3 regions of the Gracilibacillus saliphilus genome follow, and region 3 is predicted to be linked to each of the others. Evidence: predicted binding sites of a transcription regulator. Region 3 holds the regulator's gene; each other region holds the start of a gene.

Region 1 (6,316 bases), on a different contig from region 3:
GATTTCGGTCATCGTTCTTTACAGGATTCCGAGTTTAAAAAAACATATGATCAGCAGATGGACCTTTTTAAAACGAACATTTTAGAAGATGATGATTTTGCAAGCAAATTTGGGGATTTAGGCTCTGTATATGGAAAACAATGGCGAGCTTGGAAAACGTCACAATCAGAAACAATTGATCAACTAAAAGATGTGATCGAAGCAATTAAACATAACCCTTACTCAAGGAGACATATTGTCTCTGCATGGAATCCAGAAGATGTTCCAAGTATGGCACTACCGCCATGTCACACCCTTTTTCAATTTTATGTAGCAGATGGTAAATTAAGCTGTCAGTTGTATCAGCGAAGTGGCGATATCTTTTTAGGTGTACCGTTTAATATTGCTAGTTATGCGTTGCTTACCGTATTAGTTGCTAATGAATGCGGCTTAGAGCCAGGAGAATTTATTCATACATTTGGTGATGCACATATTTATACCAATCATCTTGAACAGGTAAAAACGCAATTAGAACGCGAGCCAAGAGCATTGCCAACGATTTCTATCAAAGAAGGTGTATCCCTCTTTGATATTGAACTCGAAGACATTAAGCTAGATAATTATCAACCACATCCTGCTATAAAAGCACCAGTCGCAGTATAAAAGGAGGAGCAAAAATGATCTCATTATTATTTGCAATGGGCAAAAATCGCGTGATCGGAAAAGATAACACATTACCATGGCATTTACCTAACGATCTTAAGTTTTTTAAAGAATTAACCACGTCAAATGCGATTATTATGGGAAGAAAAACCTTTGAGTCGATGAATGGACCTCTGCCAAATCGTGATAATATTGTATTAACGACTAATAAAGAGTTTGAACATGAACAATGCCAAGTAATTCATTCCGTTGATGCAATTAAAGAAATGGACAAGGCAAATCCTGAAAAAGAATGGTTTGTCATCGGTGGCGAAGAGATTTTTAAGCAAGTGCTTGATTTCGCAGATCGAATTTATATGACCTATATTGAGGAAGAGTTTGAAGGCGACACGTTTTTCCCTGACTTTGATGAACAAGAGTGGCATCTAACAAAGAAAGAAAAAGGTAAAAAAGACGAGAAAAATCGCTACGATTATTACTTTATTCAATATGATCGGAAAAAGTAACCCTATTTTTATCGTTAGCCAAGACAAGCACGCTAAATCATGGTAAGATAAAAGATGATAATAATTTGATATACATAAAGGGGCGCATAAAAAAATGTTATCTTCTATTGGTATTCCTGGGCTGATTTTAATATTAGTTATTGCATTAGTGGTTTTTGGGCCGAAGAAATTGCCTGAAATCGGTAAAGCAACAGGGGAAACATTGCGTGAATTCAAAAAATCTGCACGTGATTTGACAGATGATGAAGTAGAGAAAAAAGAAAACAATTCGTAATTTTTTGACCAATAAATGAGGTGGATGTCATGTTGTCTAATATTGGCTTTCCGGGGTTATTTTTAATATTAGTTATTGCATTGGTTATTTTTGGTCCTTCGAAATTACCAGAGATCGGTAAAGCTGTTGGCCATTCTTTACGTGAGTTTAAAAAAGCTACTAATGACATTATGAATGAAGATAAAGATAATTCAGGCAAATAAGGAGCAAAAAGATGTAAAAGACATTCTTTTACATCTTTTTCTTGCACGTTAGTAGAGCTTAAAATTTAGCAACACAGTAATTCAACGTAGCAACAATTTTGAATGCATAAAGTACGAGTAAAACGAAGGCTTTCCCAGTACTTGGTGATATGCCACGTTTTTCATTACATATATCACTTGCTTATGATGAAGGGACGTTTAAAATGGAGCAAGACAAATCATTACCAAATGAGAAGGAAATGGGTTATTTAGACCATTTCGCTGAATTACGCAATCGGCTGTTATGGACCGCACTAGTATTTGTATTGTTTTTTATCGGTGGACTTTATTTTGTCGAAGATATTAGGAATTTCTTTTTAAATGATATAGACATCACATTAAATCTCATTTCGCCTGAAGAAATTATTTGGATCATTTTCATGATTGCTTTTGTTGTTGCCTTTGCTGCAACGTTACCATTTCTATGTATGCAATTATGGTTATTCGTTAAACCCGGTTTAACGAAAAAAGAGCGCCGAATTTCCTTGGTTTATATTCCAGTTATTTTTATTTTATTCGTATCTGGACTTACCTTTGGCTATTTCATCTTTATACAGCTCATTCTTCCATTTGTATTATCTTTAAATGATGGCATGTTTGATACGATGTTTACTGTAGAAAACTATTTCCGCTTTATATTTAAAGTGACATTGCCATTTGCTGTATTCTTTGAAGTCCCGGTTATTACGATGTTTTTAACGAGTTTAGGGATTGTTACACCACAATTTTTAAGCAAAACAAGGAAGTACGGTTATTTTATCCTTGTCATTATCGGAACTATGATTTCACCACCAGATTTTATCTTACAAATTGTCGTTGCGATTCCGTTAATCATTCTTTATGAAATCAGTATCATGTTATCACGAATAGTATACCGCAAAAAGCAGGAACAGCATCGTGAATTTATGGAAAATTAATACGAGGGATTGAGGAAACGTATGAAGTCATTTTATCACTTTATGATGCGTTATCGTGGAAATAAACAACTTGATGATGCCCGAAGGTTAGCTGATTGGATGTTTTATGATCATGACTTTCCCAAGCATTCTCACGATTATTATGAAATTAGCAGTTATCTGGAATGGCATACTCCTTTTCCAGAAGCGATTGCAACATATGATCATTTATGGGAGGAGTATATAGATGAAGAAAAGCCATGAGTGTCGCTAACCACTCATGGCTTTTCCTACTCATGCAATAATTCTATTGCTACGATATTTTCTATTGGGACTTTTCGTTGTAAAGCTCCTTCTTGAATAGTTAGCTTTCTTGCGATTGGGTCCATTTTAATAATATGGCCAATAGTGGACTGAAAAGAGCTATTTTGGTAGTAGTTTAATGTTATCTTTTGTTGAGCATGTATCGCTTGCTGTAACGTTAACTCCATTTCGTTGACGTAATCTTCGTTAAAAATAGGCTTTTCCTTAAGGGCTTCGTCAGCAAAGAAATCTTGAAGCATTTCAACATGCTCAGGCAACATTAAAGAAGCCCATTTTATTTTACCTCGATCATGTACCAAACAAATCACCTCAGTATTATTATACACGAACATTCGTTCTTGATCAATAGACTTCGATCACCTGTTCGTGTATAATGAATAGTGAAAATATGGAAGGGATGTGAAGGCGACTATGAAGATTTTACATACTGCAGATTGGCATTTAGGAAAGATTGTTCATGGACTACACATGACTGAAGATCAAGGTAAAGTTCTCCAGCATTTGATTGAAATTATCCAAGCAGAAAAACCGGATGTAATCATCATTGCAGGTGACCTTTATGATCGAGCAGTGCCACCAAGAGAGGCTGTTGAATTATTAAACTCATTTTTTACTACAGTATCCGTTGAAATGGAGATCCCGATCGTTGCTATTTCCGGTAATCATGACAGTCCTGATCGGCTCGGGTTTGGAGCAAGTTTGTTTCGATCCAAACAATTATATTTAGCAACATCCATGGAGGATGTGTTTCAACCCATCCATTTTAATGAAGGCGAACATGATGTCTATTTTCATTTAGTGCCCTACATCGAACCAGAACAAGTGAAGTACTATTTTCAAGACGATTCCATCGAAACACATCAACAAGCGATGGAGCGGATAGTGAGAGAGATTGAAGTACAAATGACGGATCAAGCTCAACATATTTTAGTTGGACATGCCTTCATTGCAGGCGGAATGGAATCGGAGTCTGAAGAAAGACTCACGATGATAGGTGGTACTCCTTATATCGATGCTTCTATATTTAAATCTTTTGATTACATTGCCTTAGGACATCTTCATCAACCTCAAAAAATAAAAGATGATTTTATCCGGTATAGCGGATCAATCATGAAATATTCCTTTTCAGAAGCAAACCATAAAAAATCTGTTGCCATCCTAGAATTAAATGGTACTGAGAAAACAGTATACACGATTCCTTTAAACGCGCCAAAAGACTTACGAATTGTCGAAGGTTACTTTGAAGAATTATTAGCGGAAAAAGTAGCGAAAGCGACCGAAGATTACTTACAAATAAGATTGCTAGATGATGGACAAATCATAGATCCTGTTACAAAACTTCGTAAGCTTTTCCCTAACATTTTACGGTTAGAACGAAAACAACATGTAGTTCATCAATCTCTTAAAGAAATTCAATCAATAAAGGAAAAACAGAAAATGACTCATGAACAACTATTTGCATCGTTTTACAAAGAGATCAAAGGATCAGATCTTTCCGCAGAACGGGCGAAATATGTACAAGATGTGATACAAAAAGTGATGGTAGAAGAGAGGGAGAAATAATATGCGCGCTTTAAACCTTGAATTAACCGCATTTGGACCCTATCGACAACAACAACAGATAGATTTTACCGATTTAGGGGAAGAGCCGATATTTTTGATTACCGGGCCAACTGGTGCTGGGAAAACAACGATTTTTGATGCAATTTGCTATAGTCTATATGGCAAAGCTAGTGGAACTGACCGAGATCAGGATGGATTTCGTAGTCACTTCGCCAATGTTTCTGAACTGACATCCGTTCGTTTCACCTTTGAATTACATCATAAAACGTATCGTGTTATCCGTAGTCCCAAACAACAAAAACCGAAAGCGCGAGGAGAAGGGTATACAGAAGAAGCGGCTAGTGCAAGTCTTTATCTTTATAATCAAGAGCAGCAATGGGAATTAATCGTTTCGAAAATAAAAGATGTCAATGAAACGATCGAAGAAATGATCGGTCTTGATTACGAGCAATTTAAGAAGATGATTATGATTCCTCAAGGCGAATTTCGTAAATTAATTTCTGAAAATAGTAAAGAACGCGAAGAGGTACTACAAAAAATCTTCCGGACTTATTTCTATAAAAATATTACTGAAAAATTAAAAGAACAATCCAAAGCTTTGGAAGAGCAATTAGAAAAGCTAGATTGGCAATATCAGCAAGAATTAAATAAGCTCCCTAATGAGATAATCGATCCTGACTCCGATAAAAAGATAAACGAACAGTTAGAAAATCACTATCTCAAGCTAGAAGAACGAAAAGCATTACTAACGAAAGAACTAGAGCAAATAAACAAACAATTAACCTATTTACATGAACAATATTACCAGCAAAAAAAACTCGTAGATCACTTTGACGAGTATGAACAACTGCTAGAAAAGCAGAAACAGTTACAGCAAAAGCAAAAAGAAATAGATTTATTACATGAGAAACTCGAACTGGCAAAAACAGCTGAAAAAATAAAGCCTTTAGAGGAATTAATGCAGACCAGGCAACAAGAGTGGCAAACTCAACAACAGAAACTTGAAGCTCTAACCAAACAACAGCAAGAAATGCACATTCATTTCGAACAAACTAAAGATAAATATGAAGTAGAGCAAAAGAAAGAGCAAGAACGTGAAGCCTTACAATTTCAATTTAAAGAGCAACAGCAATTACTTGCGAAAATGGACGAATTGGAAGCTGCCGGAACAGAATTAAATAAATTGGACGAGACAAGAAAGCGGATAAAAGAAAAACAAAATTTATTAGAGAATAAAGTAAAAGAACTGGAAAAATCGAAAGAAACGAGTTACGAGATCAGAGATAAGATCCATGAATTAAAAAGCATCTTGCAACAACTACATCATGATAAAGAACAACTACAGCGAAAAGCAGCGGATATGCGAGATTTAAAGAATGAATATCGAGAGTTACTCGTGTTAAGAAAAGATTATCAGCAATACCAAAATGTAGTTAATAAATTGCAAACGAAAGCTGATGCACAGGTAAAAAGATGTGAACAGCTTGAACAGGAAAGAAAAAAACATTTTGCAAGTTATTTGGCAGCATCATTAGAAGATGGAGATAAATGTCCGGTTTGTGGATCTGATCATCATCCTGAGCTCGCCAATATAGAAGATTCCACTATCTCGGATGAAATGATTGAACAAGAGACCCAATATCTTACTACGTTACAAGAAGAAACAAAAAATATGCAAATGACACTTCTGCAAATTAAAGAGCAAGGTGAAGGGAAGAGGCAAATTGTTACACGGTTAATGCAATCATTAGATATCGATACAGAACAAGTTACAAAAGAACAACTGCAACAAATAGATACATTTCTACGCGAAAGCATCCAAAACAATAATAAAGAATCAGAAAAGCATAACACTAACGTTCAAGATTT
Region 2 (6,316 bases), 360 kb from region 3:
CCATACTTCGCTCTTGTATACCCTATTTCTTTAATCGTATTACGAACAATTTTTGGAATATCCACATACGTGGATGTAGTTATTTCACCAGAAACTAATATCAATCCAGTTGTTACTGTTGTTTCACAAGCTACCCTAGCATTTGGATCTTTTGATAAAATTTCATCTAATATTGCATCTGAGATCTGGTCACAAATTTTATCGGGATGACCTTCTGTAACCGATTCTGACGTAAATAAGCGTCTATTTTTCGCCATTTTTTTGTTTCCTCCTTCTTAGTTTACACCAAGACTTTCATCATTCACTTTTATATAAAGTTGGACTTCCATTAGCCGGGTTTCTTCATCCCAACTGATGGTTAGCGAAACTTATCAGGGAGTTAGCGTCCGTTATCACCCACTGTGCTTGACGGACGGTTAGCGCCGTGATAAAAGTCTAATTAAAGAATGTATGTTATAAAAAATCTACATCTTCAACTATACAACTTTTCCTTTGAAAATGCACGAGTCAAGTTAATTATAAAATCGACAAAATTAACTTATTAATCCTATAAAAATACTTGGTTATTAAAACGATATAGGACTCTAGACTTTTTTGGTGTAAGCCTAGAGATATCTTTTTCATAGTTATAGCATATATCGTATCGAATTCAGGTAATGAAGTCAACCGATTAGCGATATACTGTGAATATTAAAAACGTATAGCTAGCAATCAGCTATACGTTAATTCCATTATTTTTTCGATATAGTCTAAACTATAGGATAAAACATCATCTTTCATAATAAAACTATAGTTTTCATTGGATTTAATATTTTCAGGAAGCTTTTCTAATAAAACTGGCCCTTCTGTTTCATAATAAGAATCTTGTTCTTTTAATTTCTTTACCATTGCAAAGTAGATATTTTTCGCCAGCTTTTCTCTCTTTCCTGATACAAAATATTGTCCAATATACTTAATTTGATCTACTTCGCCTCCTGTCTCCTCTAATACTTCTCTTATTGCTGCTTGTTTTGGCGTTTCATTTTGCTCTACTTTGCCACCTGGAAATTCTAGCCCGCGATTTTTATGCTTTGTTAACAGCCACTTCTTTTCGAAACGGCAAATTACCCAGACATGCTTCGGGTCTGAATCAAATGGCTGATCTTCGAATGATAATTGTATTTTGTTATTATAGTAATCATAAAAAGTTTTCATACCTCTATACTACCTTTTATTTTTACTCATGGCTAATGTTTGCTATTTTCCATGTACCATCTATTTTTTCAAATACAATTTCTATCGTGTAAGCCCCATATAACTCGTTTTCGTTGGATTGTGTAATAATTACTTTGTTATCTTTTGATTCTTTTTCGTAGTCTTCATCTTTTTCGAACCATGGTGGGGTTTCTGTTGGTACGATATATAATCCATCTTCTTTCTCTTCATAATAGTAATCAATATAAGGTTTTACGGCATCTTTTACAACATAGGGCTCAAAAGCATTTAGCAAATCCTTTTTTGTATCGAATCTTACTACTTTATAATGATCATCAATTTCCTGTACTAATAGGTCCATGAATGTATCTGTTAGCTTCACAATTTCTTCATGTGTTATCTCATTCGTCTCAGCTGCTTGCTTGATATTGTCAACATGTACTTGTTTGAGTCCAGCGGTTTTGTGTGCATATTCGTGATTTTGCTTTGCAAATGTTTGTGTGTCTGGTTGATTGATCGTGATAATCGCAAATGCAAAAAGGACTACAAATGTTATGATCGTGATGATTTTTTTCATGGTTTCTCCCTCCTCGTGCCCTTTTATATATCTATTCCTTTTATTATTTATTGTAAACATCTATTTATATAATTAGACGTATTGGCCTACTGATTTGTTTCAATTATTTTCATTTTTCGGACTGATCCCAGACTCGTCCATTGCTTGTTTTGTTTGGGGTGTGGCTAATTGATAGATCATCTGCATAGCGTCTTGTAAATCCGTATCATAATCATCATTTTCCGGATCTTGGTGATACTGAACAAAAGGAATATGTGCACGTACAAAGGTACCGATATCATCTTCATGTATTTCATTAAATTTTTCCCTTAGTAGAAAAACTTCTTCGTCTGTTGCTTGAATGGTGTATTCTGCATTATTACCATATGGGATTTGTGAGATTTCCTGTGAAGCTATATTAACGTAGTATGTTTTCTTTTCCATGTTTATTCACCTCTTCACAGGTATTGTATGTAAAATGATCAGAAACATGCGGATCCTATGTATATAGATAGAAAAAAGCCCTGCATTCTCGTTAGAACACAGGGCTTTTTCTTAACTACCTACAGATTGTATTTGTTGTTGTTTCGATTCTTCGACAACCTCTTTAATAAGACAACGGCCACGACCATGTGGAATACACATTGGTGTACCGAACATCGGGTCATACATTACATCAGCTTTCATTTGAAATACATCATGTACCAAACTACAGTTAACGATTTCTTCTGGTTTTCCTTGCGCATATACTTGCTTATCTTTAATGGCAACAATGTGATGTGCATAACGACAAGCCAAGTTCAAGTCATGTAATACCATGACAATCGTGCTCTTCCGACGCTCATTTAATTCAAAGAGCAAATCAAGTATTTCAATTTGATGTGTCATATCTAAATAAGTAGTAGGCTCATCTAATAATATGGTATCTGTTCCTTGAGCAAGTGTCATCGCAATCCATGCACGCTGACGCTGACCACCTGATAAGGAATCAACAGAACGGTCCTTCAAGTCTGTCATATTGGTCGCATCTAAAGCCTCTACAACAGCCTTTTCGTCTTCTTCAGACCAACGCTTAAACATCGTTTTATATGGATGCCTTCCCTGTTTGACTAGATCTTCTACTGTTAATCCTTCTGGACTAATAGGACTTTGTGGCAAAATAGCTAACTGTTTTGCAACTTCCTTTGTTGGAACCTTTGCAATGTCTTCTCCATTTAAAACAACATCGCCTTGTTTCGGCTTTAACAACCGAGCTAATGAACGTAATAATGTTGATTTGCCACAACCATTACCGCCAATAAAGACGGTTATTTCTCCTTTAGGGATGGTAATATCCAATTCATCTATAATAATTTCATCGCCATATCCAAGCGTCAAATCCTTTGTTACTAATGTTTCCATGCTGAACCTCTCCCTTATTCACACTGTTCGGGCTTTTTAATATCTTCGATTCAAACTTTTACTCTGTCTCTAGTTTATTAGCTTTTGGCAATTAAGTCAATGAGTTTGAGAATCGTTTTCAATCTTTTCTCTGAATTCACAATTCTTACATTATGGTAACCTTGCCTTAATGGCGCCTTGCTCAAGCCAATACTTATATAAAAAAATTCATAAAATGATCACATTAAAAAAGGAAGCTTGATTCCTGAATGATCTTTAACTCTTTCTCCACTAGTATCCTTAGAGTAATTACTATATTTTAACACTATTATTTTTTAGACGCATAGGCTATACTAAAAACAGAACGAATGTTCGTTAGAGGTGTTGAACAATGGATTATAGCTCTTTCCCTAAACATAATGTGCTTTGCATCGATATGCGATCTTTTTACGCAAGCATTGAATGTGTTAAACGCGGACTGGATCCGATGACAACCATGCTTGCAGTTGTTGGGGATAAAAATCGATCTGGCAGTATTATTCTTGCTGCTTCCCCTGCCTTAAAGCAACGGCATGGGGTTAAAAATGTAAGTCGCTATTTTGAATTACCTAAAGATCCTGCTATCTATGTTGTCGAGGCAAAAATGGGCGATTACGTTAACATTTCAATGCAAATCACCAAATTGTTGCATCATTATGTTCCCAAAGAAGCAATCCATCCCTATTCCGTTGATGAAATGTGGATTACTGTCGATGGATTAGAAGATTTATACGGGGACGCTCACCATGTTGCTCAAATGATTAAGGACGAAATATATGACACAATGGGATTAACCTGTGCAATCGGAATTGGCGATAATAAATTTTTGGCAAAGGTAGTCATGGATCTCTATGCAAAAAAGACCGGCATTGCTACATGTCGTTATCGAGATGTCGAGCGTTTATTATGGCCAGTTCCGATTGAAAAAATATGGGGGATTGGAAAACAACTGACAACACATTTGAATCGGATGGGAATTGTTTATTTAGGCCAATTGGCTAATTATCGCTTAGACCGACTCAAAAAACGATTCGGTGTCATTGGAGAGCAATTATATTGGCATGCGTGGGGAGTTGATTTAAGTCCTGTTTATGATTCTTTTGGAAAAAAAGAGGAACAAAAAGGCTTTGGACACGGTATCACCTTATTACGTGATTATACTGCAGAAGAGACATTAATATGTATGCTCGATTTATGTGAGGAAGTATGCAGACGTGCTCGTACACACCGCAGAGCAGGAAGAACGATTCATTTAGGCATTGGCTATGCCGATAACAGTGGAGGTTTCCATCGCTCACGTTCCCTTCACTTACCCACCAATGTGACGATGGATATCTATCATGTATGCTTACAATTATTTCACGAATTTTATAATCAGCATAGTAAAATTCGCCGTGTCACTGTTTCATTGAACAACTTGTATGATGATATAGAAACACAGTTGAATTTATTTGAGGATCAACCGAAAAAGAAAGATGTCGGTTATGTGATGGATACCATTCGCGCCAAATATGGATCAACTGCTATTTTACGTGCAACAAGCTATACCGAAGCGGGTATTACCCGAGAACGAAGCAAGAAAATTGGGGGACATTATGCATAGAAAAAAGGACAGCAGTTGGAGCAATGCTGTCCTTTTTGTTACTATCAACTTCGATCACTTTACTATCAACTCTTCAATAAATGACGCTGCAGTTTATTCGTGGCATTGCGTGGCAGGTGATCACGGAAAAAGATTTGCTTTGGCACTTTAAAAGAAGCGAGTCTTGCTCGACAGTGTACTAGCAATTGTTCAGCCGTCACTGGTTCATCTGCTACTACATAAGCAACAGGGACTTGCCCCCACTTACTATCTTCTATCGCCGTTACTCCTGCTTCTTGCACACCTTCAAATGATAAGAGTACTTCTTCTACCTCGGCTGGATAGATATTTTCACCACCGGAAATGATTAAATCACTTCGGCGATCAACTACAAAGAGGAACCCTTCTTCATCTACATAACCTAAGTCACCAGTGTGAAACCAGCCATTTCGAAAAGCTTCTTTGTTAGCTTTTTCTCGATGATAATAACCGGATGTTACCATCGGGCCCTTTACGACAATTTCCCCCACTTCGTTAGGCTTCGCTGTCTTATTATTAGCGTGAATTTGCAAGGAGGCTGAGAAAAGTGGCTTTCCGGCAGAACCTAGTTTCCGTAATGCATCAGCTTCGCTCAATGTCACTACCTGGGAAGATGTCTCCGTCATACCATATGTTTGCACGATCGGTACATTTTTATCTTTCGCCTTTTCTAATAAAGGTTTTGGTGCCGGTCCACCCCCTAGCAACATACAACGAAAAGAGCTTGGATAATAATCATCTGCTAACCTGTCTAATAACCGGGAACAAGTTACCGCTACAACGGATATAATGGTAACATCTTGCTCCATTATCGCATCGTGCACCTTTTCTTCATCAAACCGTTCTAGTAAATAAACTGGCATACCATATATCACACTTTTGAATAAAATCGATAAGCCGCCGATATGGAATAACGGGAGACATGCAAGCCATTTATCATGTGGCATCAACCCTAGATTTAAAGCAGACGCTACTGCACTGGACCAATGGTTTTGATACGTGTGGATCACAGGCTTTGCCCTTCCTGTTGTCCCAGAAGTAAACATCATGGAACAAACTGAATCAAGATCGACATTATGCGATAGAGTACACTCTGCAGGTCGAAAAGTATGAATATCAGAAAAAGAGTAAGCCGGTAAAGCTAACGTTTGAACGCTCTCCCTGTACTGATCAGCGTAAATAACAGCTTTGACATCAGCATCTTCACATTGGGCCTCCCATTCTCTAGTAGTTAATCGCGTATTAAGAAAAACCACTGGAACATTCAAATATGTACATGCCCAAAAAGCTACCACCATATCGATAGAATTGTTTGATAACATAGCGATATGGCCATTTTGGTGAACCGTATAGATTTTGGAAGCAAGCGCATGCGCTCTCTCATATAATTGAGCAAACGTCAGCGCCTCGCCACTACTTAACTCGATCGCAATGTTGTCTGGTGTTAAATAAGCTCGTTTCGTCAACCAATGTTCCATTCTTTCTCACACCTTTTTTTAATTCTAAAAAACGAGTGCAATCCATCA
Region 3 (6,316 bases):
TGGTTAAAATTTATATTGATCCAGGTCATGGTGGTAATGATCTAGGTGCAACGGGATACGGGCTAAGAGAAAAAGATTTAAACTTAGCTATATCGTTGAATATAAGAGAAAAATTAAATCAGTACCAAGGCCTGTCTGTTCGTCTAAGTCGTACTACCGATAAAACATTATCGTTAAATCAACGTACGAATGATGCTAATAAATGGGGAGCAGATTATTTAGTATCTGTTCATATTAACGCAGGTGGTGGAACTGGCTATGAAGATTATATTTATAATGGATTATCTAATAGCTCACATTCAGCTAAGTATCGTAACGTGATGCACCGAGCCATTATTGGTCAAGTTAATTTGGCTAATCGTGGTCAAAAAAAAGCTAATTTCCATATGCTGCGTGAATCTAATATGCCAGCATTACTAACGGAAAATGGCTTTATTGATTCTGAAGATGATGCAGCTAGGTTACAAAAGGATTCTTTTTTAGAGGGCATTGCTCAAGGTCATGTAGATGGTTTGATTAAAATATTCAATTTGAAAGAAAAAGTCAAAGCAATTAATCCTGATGCAGTTATTGGCAGGAAAAAGAGCAAGAAAGCCAACCTAAAAATAGATGGATGGTGGGGAGAACAAACCACACGAGCACTTCAAAAATATCTTGGAACCGTGGTTGATGGTGTTATCAGCAATCAATTACGCAATGAAGTTACCTCAAAGATCGTATCAGGTATCACTTTTGGTAAAGGCGGTAGCTTAGTTATTAAGGCATTACAAAGTAAGGTTGGCGCTAAGATTGACGGTTATTTAGGACCACAAACAATCCGGAAACTCCAGCAATATCTAGGTACTGTGGTAGATGGAAAATTAAGTGAACCTTCACTTGTCGTGAAAGAATTGCAACAGAATTTAAACAATGGAACATTCTAGTGAGTCATGAATACAAAAAAACCGCTGTAACAAAGGAGCGATTTGGAATGTACTCCTTGTTCAAAATAAAGCCTTTGTTCAGTTAGGTTTTTGGCCACCACTGAGCATAACTTTATCATCGTGTTACTCGAAGTTTGAAGTGGTAATCTTACAGACGATAGCATACCGTGATAAAGTCGTTTCCATTTATGGGCGAGTCTATCTGTTTATTGTTAAGTAGTTAATAATACTAGTTTCTTATTTGATAACTTAATTTTAAATTACATTTCTTTGAATATATTTCTTAGCTTTAATTACTCATAAATTAAAATTTGAACTTTTACACCATATTATGTAATGAATGCCCACACAAAAACAATCAAAATAAGTAAAATATAGAGAATCCGAAATTGGGTTAAAAAACAACAGAAAGGGATGAAATAAAGTGACTCATCATAATTGTGGTGTAAAAGTGGAAGTTCCCGGAAAAATTCCTATAAAACCGAAAACCAGAAGGAAAAAGCATGATTGTCCATGTCCACCTAAAAAACAAGCGGCAGGCTGCGAGTGTAATGTTAAAAAACCTGCTCTTGAACCAGCTAAATTAACGAACGATTGTGTAGTTGTCAATTCACTTGTTGGAACAAAAACGGTACAAAAGGTTGCAGAGGTGACTTTACCTATAACCGCATTTGCAGGTTTAGGAGTGTTAGACGATCTTGTATCTGTTAATCTTACTCCGAATGTGGATGCTGTGACTCAAAATGCTCGTGTTATTAAGGATAAAGTTGTTAATATCGGGCTTCTTCCAGTTACTATTACGGTGTCAATTTTAGGTATCGAACTACCAGTTACCTTAGATACTACCATTCCGTTCCAAGAGCATACTGATTTTCCAGGAGCTTGTCCACAAGATATCGTACAAGAAACACCTCTGGAAGTGGAAGGAACTTTCATTCAACCTGGAGTTCCAGTGATAGGTGCTGCTGGAATTGAATTAGTTGAAGGTATTTTATTTAAAGTGGTTTTACGCACAACGATTACTGTAACTCGTCCAGTTATCCAGGATTCACAAGGAAATATTTGTGATGTAAATCCAAACCGTTGTGACGACACAAATGGTCCGCCATCGTTCACTTTACCTGCACCACCAAATGGTGGCTTGCTAGGCTAATCTCCAACAACAGTGTAAATTCATGGTAACCCTTGGCACTTTAAGTGTCGGGGTTATTTTCTTATCCCTTTATATTTGTCCTTAACTGCTCAGAATTTATGTTATGAAAAAAGGAAAATAGCGGAAGTTTTTTAATGCCATGGAGTTACCGTAATAAAATTATAGTTAAAAAAGTGCTACCGTTTATAGGTCGCACTTTTTTTATTAAACCTTATTAAGTCTATATACTATATATTTCGGTACAAACCGACTACTTTTCCTAAAATACTGACATTATCATAGATTAGCGGATCCATTGTTGCATTTTCAGGTTGCAAGCGAATATGATCCTTTTCTTTAAAGAAACGTTTTACAGTTGCTTCACTGTCTTCTGTCATTGCAACTACAATATCTCCATTTTCTGCTGTGTTTTGTTGTTTGACAATTACCTTGTCTCCATCTAATATTCCTGCTTCAATCATACTGTCTCCCTCAATAATCAATACAAATAACTGTTCACTTACATGCATTTCATTGTGCGGAATCGGAATATATTCTTCAATATTTTCGACTGCTGTGATAGGAAGACCGGCCGTTACTTTCCCGATAACTGGCGCAAATGTAGCTTCTGTTTTCGGAATTTCCAGTTCTCCATCTTGTGGAAGTACTTCTATCGCTCTTGGTTTAGTAGGATCACGTCTAATATAACCTTTCTTCTCTAATCTGGCTAGATGACCGTGAACGGTTGAACTTGATGCTAAACCAACTGCTTCTCCAATCTCACGAACAGATGGTGGATATCCTTTTAGCTCTACTTGCTCTTTAATATAAGCTAATATCTCCTCTTGTCGTTTTGATAGATTTGTCATATTTAAATCCCCTTATACGTATTATTTATTAATCAAAGTATAGCATAGTAAGATTAGATTTACAAACATTCGTTCGAGAAAAGTGTTGACATGAACACCTGTTCGTGTATAATAAAAGTACGAACAAAAGTTCTGTGGAGGGATTTATCATGTTAAAAAATATTTCTAAGATTGACATTTTCTATTTGGTTGCTTTTATACTAGCTATTGTCTTTTTTTATGTTTCAGCAGTAACTAGTTTATAAAATGAAGGAGTAAATCTATGACGAAAGCAATCATTTATTGTCGTGTGAGTACAGAAAAGGAAGCGCAAGAAACTTCTATTAAACGGCAGCAAGAAGAATTGCAGTTGTTTGCAAATAAATATAATTTCGAAATCATCAATATAATAGAAGAAAAACAGAGTGGATATGAGATTGAACGAGAAGGTATTTTTGAAATGTTAGAGGAGTTTCAAAGCGGAAAGGCTGACACACTACTCATTCAAGATGAAACAAGACTTGGAAGAGGAAATACAAAGATAGCATTACTTCATCAGTTAAATCGCTTAAATGTCAACATATATACACTTTCACACCATGGTGAATTACAACTATCGGAAGGCGATTCAATGGTACTACAAATTGTCTCGATAGTAGAGGAATACCAAAGGAAATTACACAATGCAAAAATAAAAAGAGGGATGAAGAAGGCAGTAAATAATGGATTTAATCCAGCTGAAAATCTTTCTAATCAGCATCTCGCCAAAGGTAGAGAACGAAAAGAATTTCCGATAGAAGAAGTAGTCAGGTTAAAAGGGAATAATTTAACCTTCCAAGAGATCGCGTCGATTTTAAGAGGAATGGGTTACGATGTATCTAAAGCAACTGTGCATCGCCGTTATCAGGAATACCAATCACTTGAAAACTGATTAAATCAAGATTAGAATAAAGAGAGAGTATACGATTCGTGTATACTCTTTTTCATTGTAAACTAGAATAAATCAATCGTTATTATGGTATAGAAAAGAGGTGTCAAATCTCTATGTTATCAAAGGAAAAAATTGCTCGTATTAATGAATTAGCAAATAAAGCGAAAACAGAAGGTTTATCAGATGAAGAAAAGCAGGAACAAAAATCTTTGCGTGAAGCCTATCTGAAAAATGTCAGAAAATCATTTAAAAATCATATGAAGGGGATGACTGTGGTTGACCCGAACGGGAATGATGTCACTCCGGAAAAATTAAAACGATTAAAAGAGAAGAAAAAGTAGAGAATTCTACTTTTTCTTCAAAAATTATAAAAGTTTAGCAAAAACTGATATTTCTAAAGAAATTACGCGCTTTTTGTCTTGATATACTTGTCTTTAAACTGATTTCGTTATAGGATTATAAATGTGCGTACATATTTTGCAATTTTGAAAGGGGACAAATGAAAAGATGGCAAATCAAATGGAACAAATGTCTATTAATGCAATAAGAACATTGTCAATAGACGCGATTGAGAAAGCTAATTCTGGTCATCCAGGGTTGCCAATGGGGGCTGCTCCAATGGCATATACGCTTTGGACACAACACATGAATCATAACCCGAAAAGCTCTAAATGGTTTAATCGTGACCGTTTTGTATTATCTGCAGGTCATGGCTCTATGTTATTGTACAGCTTACTTCACTTGTCAGGTTATGATGTCACAATTGATGATCTAAAAGGATTCCGTCAATGGGATTCCAAAACTCCTGGTCACCCAGAAGTACACCATACCGATGGGGTAGAAGCAACGACAGGACCATTAGGTCAAGGTATTGCGATGAGTGTTGGTATGGCAATGGCTGAAAAACACTTGGCAGCTAAATACAATAAAGATAAATTTAATGTAGTAGATCACTATACATTTGCACTTGTTAGTGATGGAGATCTAATGGAAGGTGTTTCACATGAGTCTGCATCTCTAGCTGGTCACTTAAAATTAGGCAAGCTTATTGCTTTATATGACTCAAATGATATTTCATTAGATGGTGAGTTAAACAAAGCTTTCTCTGAGAATGTAGAAGATCGTTTTAAAGCTTATGGATGGCAAGTAATCCGCGTTGAAGATGGTACGGATACAGAGTCCATCTCACAAGCTATTGCAGATGCAAAAGCAAATACGGACCAACCAACATTAATTGAAGTTAAAACTGTAATCGGTTATGGTTCTCCTAATAAATCTGCTTCAGCTGCGTCACATGGTGCACCACTTGGAGAAGATGAAGTTAAATTAACAAAAGAATATTATAATTGGGAACATGAAGATTTCCATGTACCTGATGAAGTATATCAGGACTTTAATACAAAAATTGTTGAAAACGGTAAAGCAGTAGAGCAAGAATGGAAACAATTATTCGATGCGTACAAGAAAGCATACCCTGAATTAGGTCAGGAATTAGATGAGGCTATTAACAATCAATTACCTGAAGGCTGGGATAAAGACTTACCAGTATATGAAGCAGGTAAAGACGAAGCTGCTACTCGTGCTACATCAGGTGAAGTGTTAAATGCTATTGCGAAAACTGTACCTTCGTTATTCGGTGGTAGTGCAGACTTAGCAGGTTCTAATAAAACGAATCTAAAAGATGCTGGTGACTTCTCAGCTGCAGAGCCAGACAAACGTAATATCTGGTTTGGTGTACGTGAATTTGCGATGGCAGCTGCGTTAAATGGTATGGCATTACATGGAGGACTTAAAGTATTCGGTGGTACTTTCTTCGTATTCAGTGACTACTTACGTCCAGCAGTTCGTCTGTCTGCTATTCAGAATCTCCCTGTAACATATGTATTAACACACGATTCAATTGCGGTAGGAGAAGACGGACCAACTCACGAACCAGTAGAACAACTAGCTGCGTTTAGAGCTATGCCAAATCTTTCTGTTATTCGCCCAGCAGACGGTAATGAAGTACAAGCTGCATGGCGCTTAGCTATGGAGTCTACATCACAGCCAACTGCATTAGTGCTTACTCGTCAAGGACTTCCTACATTAGAAGGTACTGCTGAAAATGCATATGAAGGTGTGAAAAAAGGTGGTTATGTAGTAAGCCCTGCTTCGAAAGAAACTCCAGATGCGATTCTAGTTGCTACTGGTTCTGAAGTACAGCTTGCAGTGAAAGCGCAAAAAACTTTAAAAGAAGAAGGAAAAGACGTAAGTGTTGTAAGTATTCCTTCATGGGATCGTTTCGACAAACAAGATGCAGCATATAAAGAATCAGTATTACCAAGTGCTGTAACGAAACGAGTTGCTATTGAAATGGCTTCTTCATTAGGCTGGGAGCGTTATGTCGGCCTTGAAGGAAAAATCATTGCAATCGACACATTCGGTGCATCTGCGAATGGAAACAAGCTTATTGAAGAATACGGCTTTACTGTAGAAAATGTCG

What was found. Region 3 encodes LexA, which represses DNA repair genes until DNA is damaged. Its sites were predicted from a motif close to CGAACATATGTTCG; they were not measured.
Region 1: GHT08_RS13710 (YolD-like family protein) is a predicted target of LexA. The motif match lies at 3,210-3,223, and genes of this name have one in related genera.
Region 2: GHT08_RS02295 (DNA polymerase IV) is a predicted target of LexA. The motif match lies at 3,492-3,505, and genes of this name have one in related genera.

What each region holds. Positions count from the first base shown of each region.
Region 1 is NZ_WJEB01000020.1:62,041-68,356, reverse strand. Features, by position in the region: gene GHT08_RS13740 (thymidylate synthase) at 1-642, shown strand, start outside; gene GHT08_RS13735 (dihydrofolate reductase) at 657-1,148, shown strand; gene GHT08_RS13730 (twin-arginine translocase TatA/TatE family subunit) at 1,243-1,422, shown strand; gene GHT08_RS13725 (twin-arginine translocase TatA/TatE family subunit) at 1,452-1,625, shown strand; gene tatC (twin-arginine translocase subunit TatC) at 1,829-2,581, shown strand; gene GHT08_RS13715 (YozE family protein) at 2,603-2,824, shown strand; gene GHT08_RS13710 (YolD-like family protein) at 2,851-3,183, opposite strand; gene GHT08_RS13705 (exonuclease SbcCD subunit D) at 3,296-4,447, shown strand; gene GHT08_RS13700 (AAA family ATPase) at 4,449-6,316, shown strand, end outside.
Region 2 is NZ_WJEB01000001.1:474,022-480,337, reverse strand. Features, by position in the region: gene metK (methionine adenosyltransferase) at 1-257, opposite strand, end outside; gene ytkD (RNA deprotection pyrophosphohydrolase) at 712-1,194, opposite strand; gene GHT08_RS02310 (hypothetical protein) at 1,217-1,771, opposite strand; gene GHT08_RS02305 (hydrolase) at 1,871-2,194, opposite strand; gene GHT08_RS02300 (ABC transporter ATP-binding protein) at 2,306-3,151, opposite strand; gene GHT08_RS02295 (DNA polymerase IV) at 3,522-4,772, shown strand; gene GHT08_RS02290 (o-succinylbenzoate--CoA ligase) at 4,838-6,268, opposite strand.
Region 3 is NZ_WJEB01000001.1:837,363-843,678, forward strand. Features, by position in the region: gene GHT08_RS04075 (N-acetylmuramoyl-L-alanine amidase family protein) at 1-923, shown strand, start outside; gene GHT08_RS04080 (hypothetical protein) at 1,348-2,076, shown strand; gene lexA (transcriptional repressor LexA) at 2,304-2,924, opposite strand; gene GHT08_RS04090 (YneB family resolvase-like protein) at 3,187-3,834, shown strand; gene GHT08_RS04095 (DUF896 domain-containing protein) at 3,948-4,175, shown strand; gene tkt (transketolase) at 4,342-6,316, shown strand, end outside.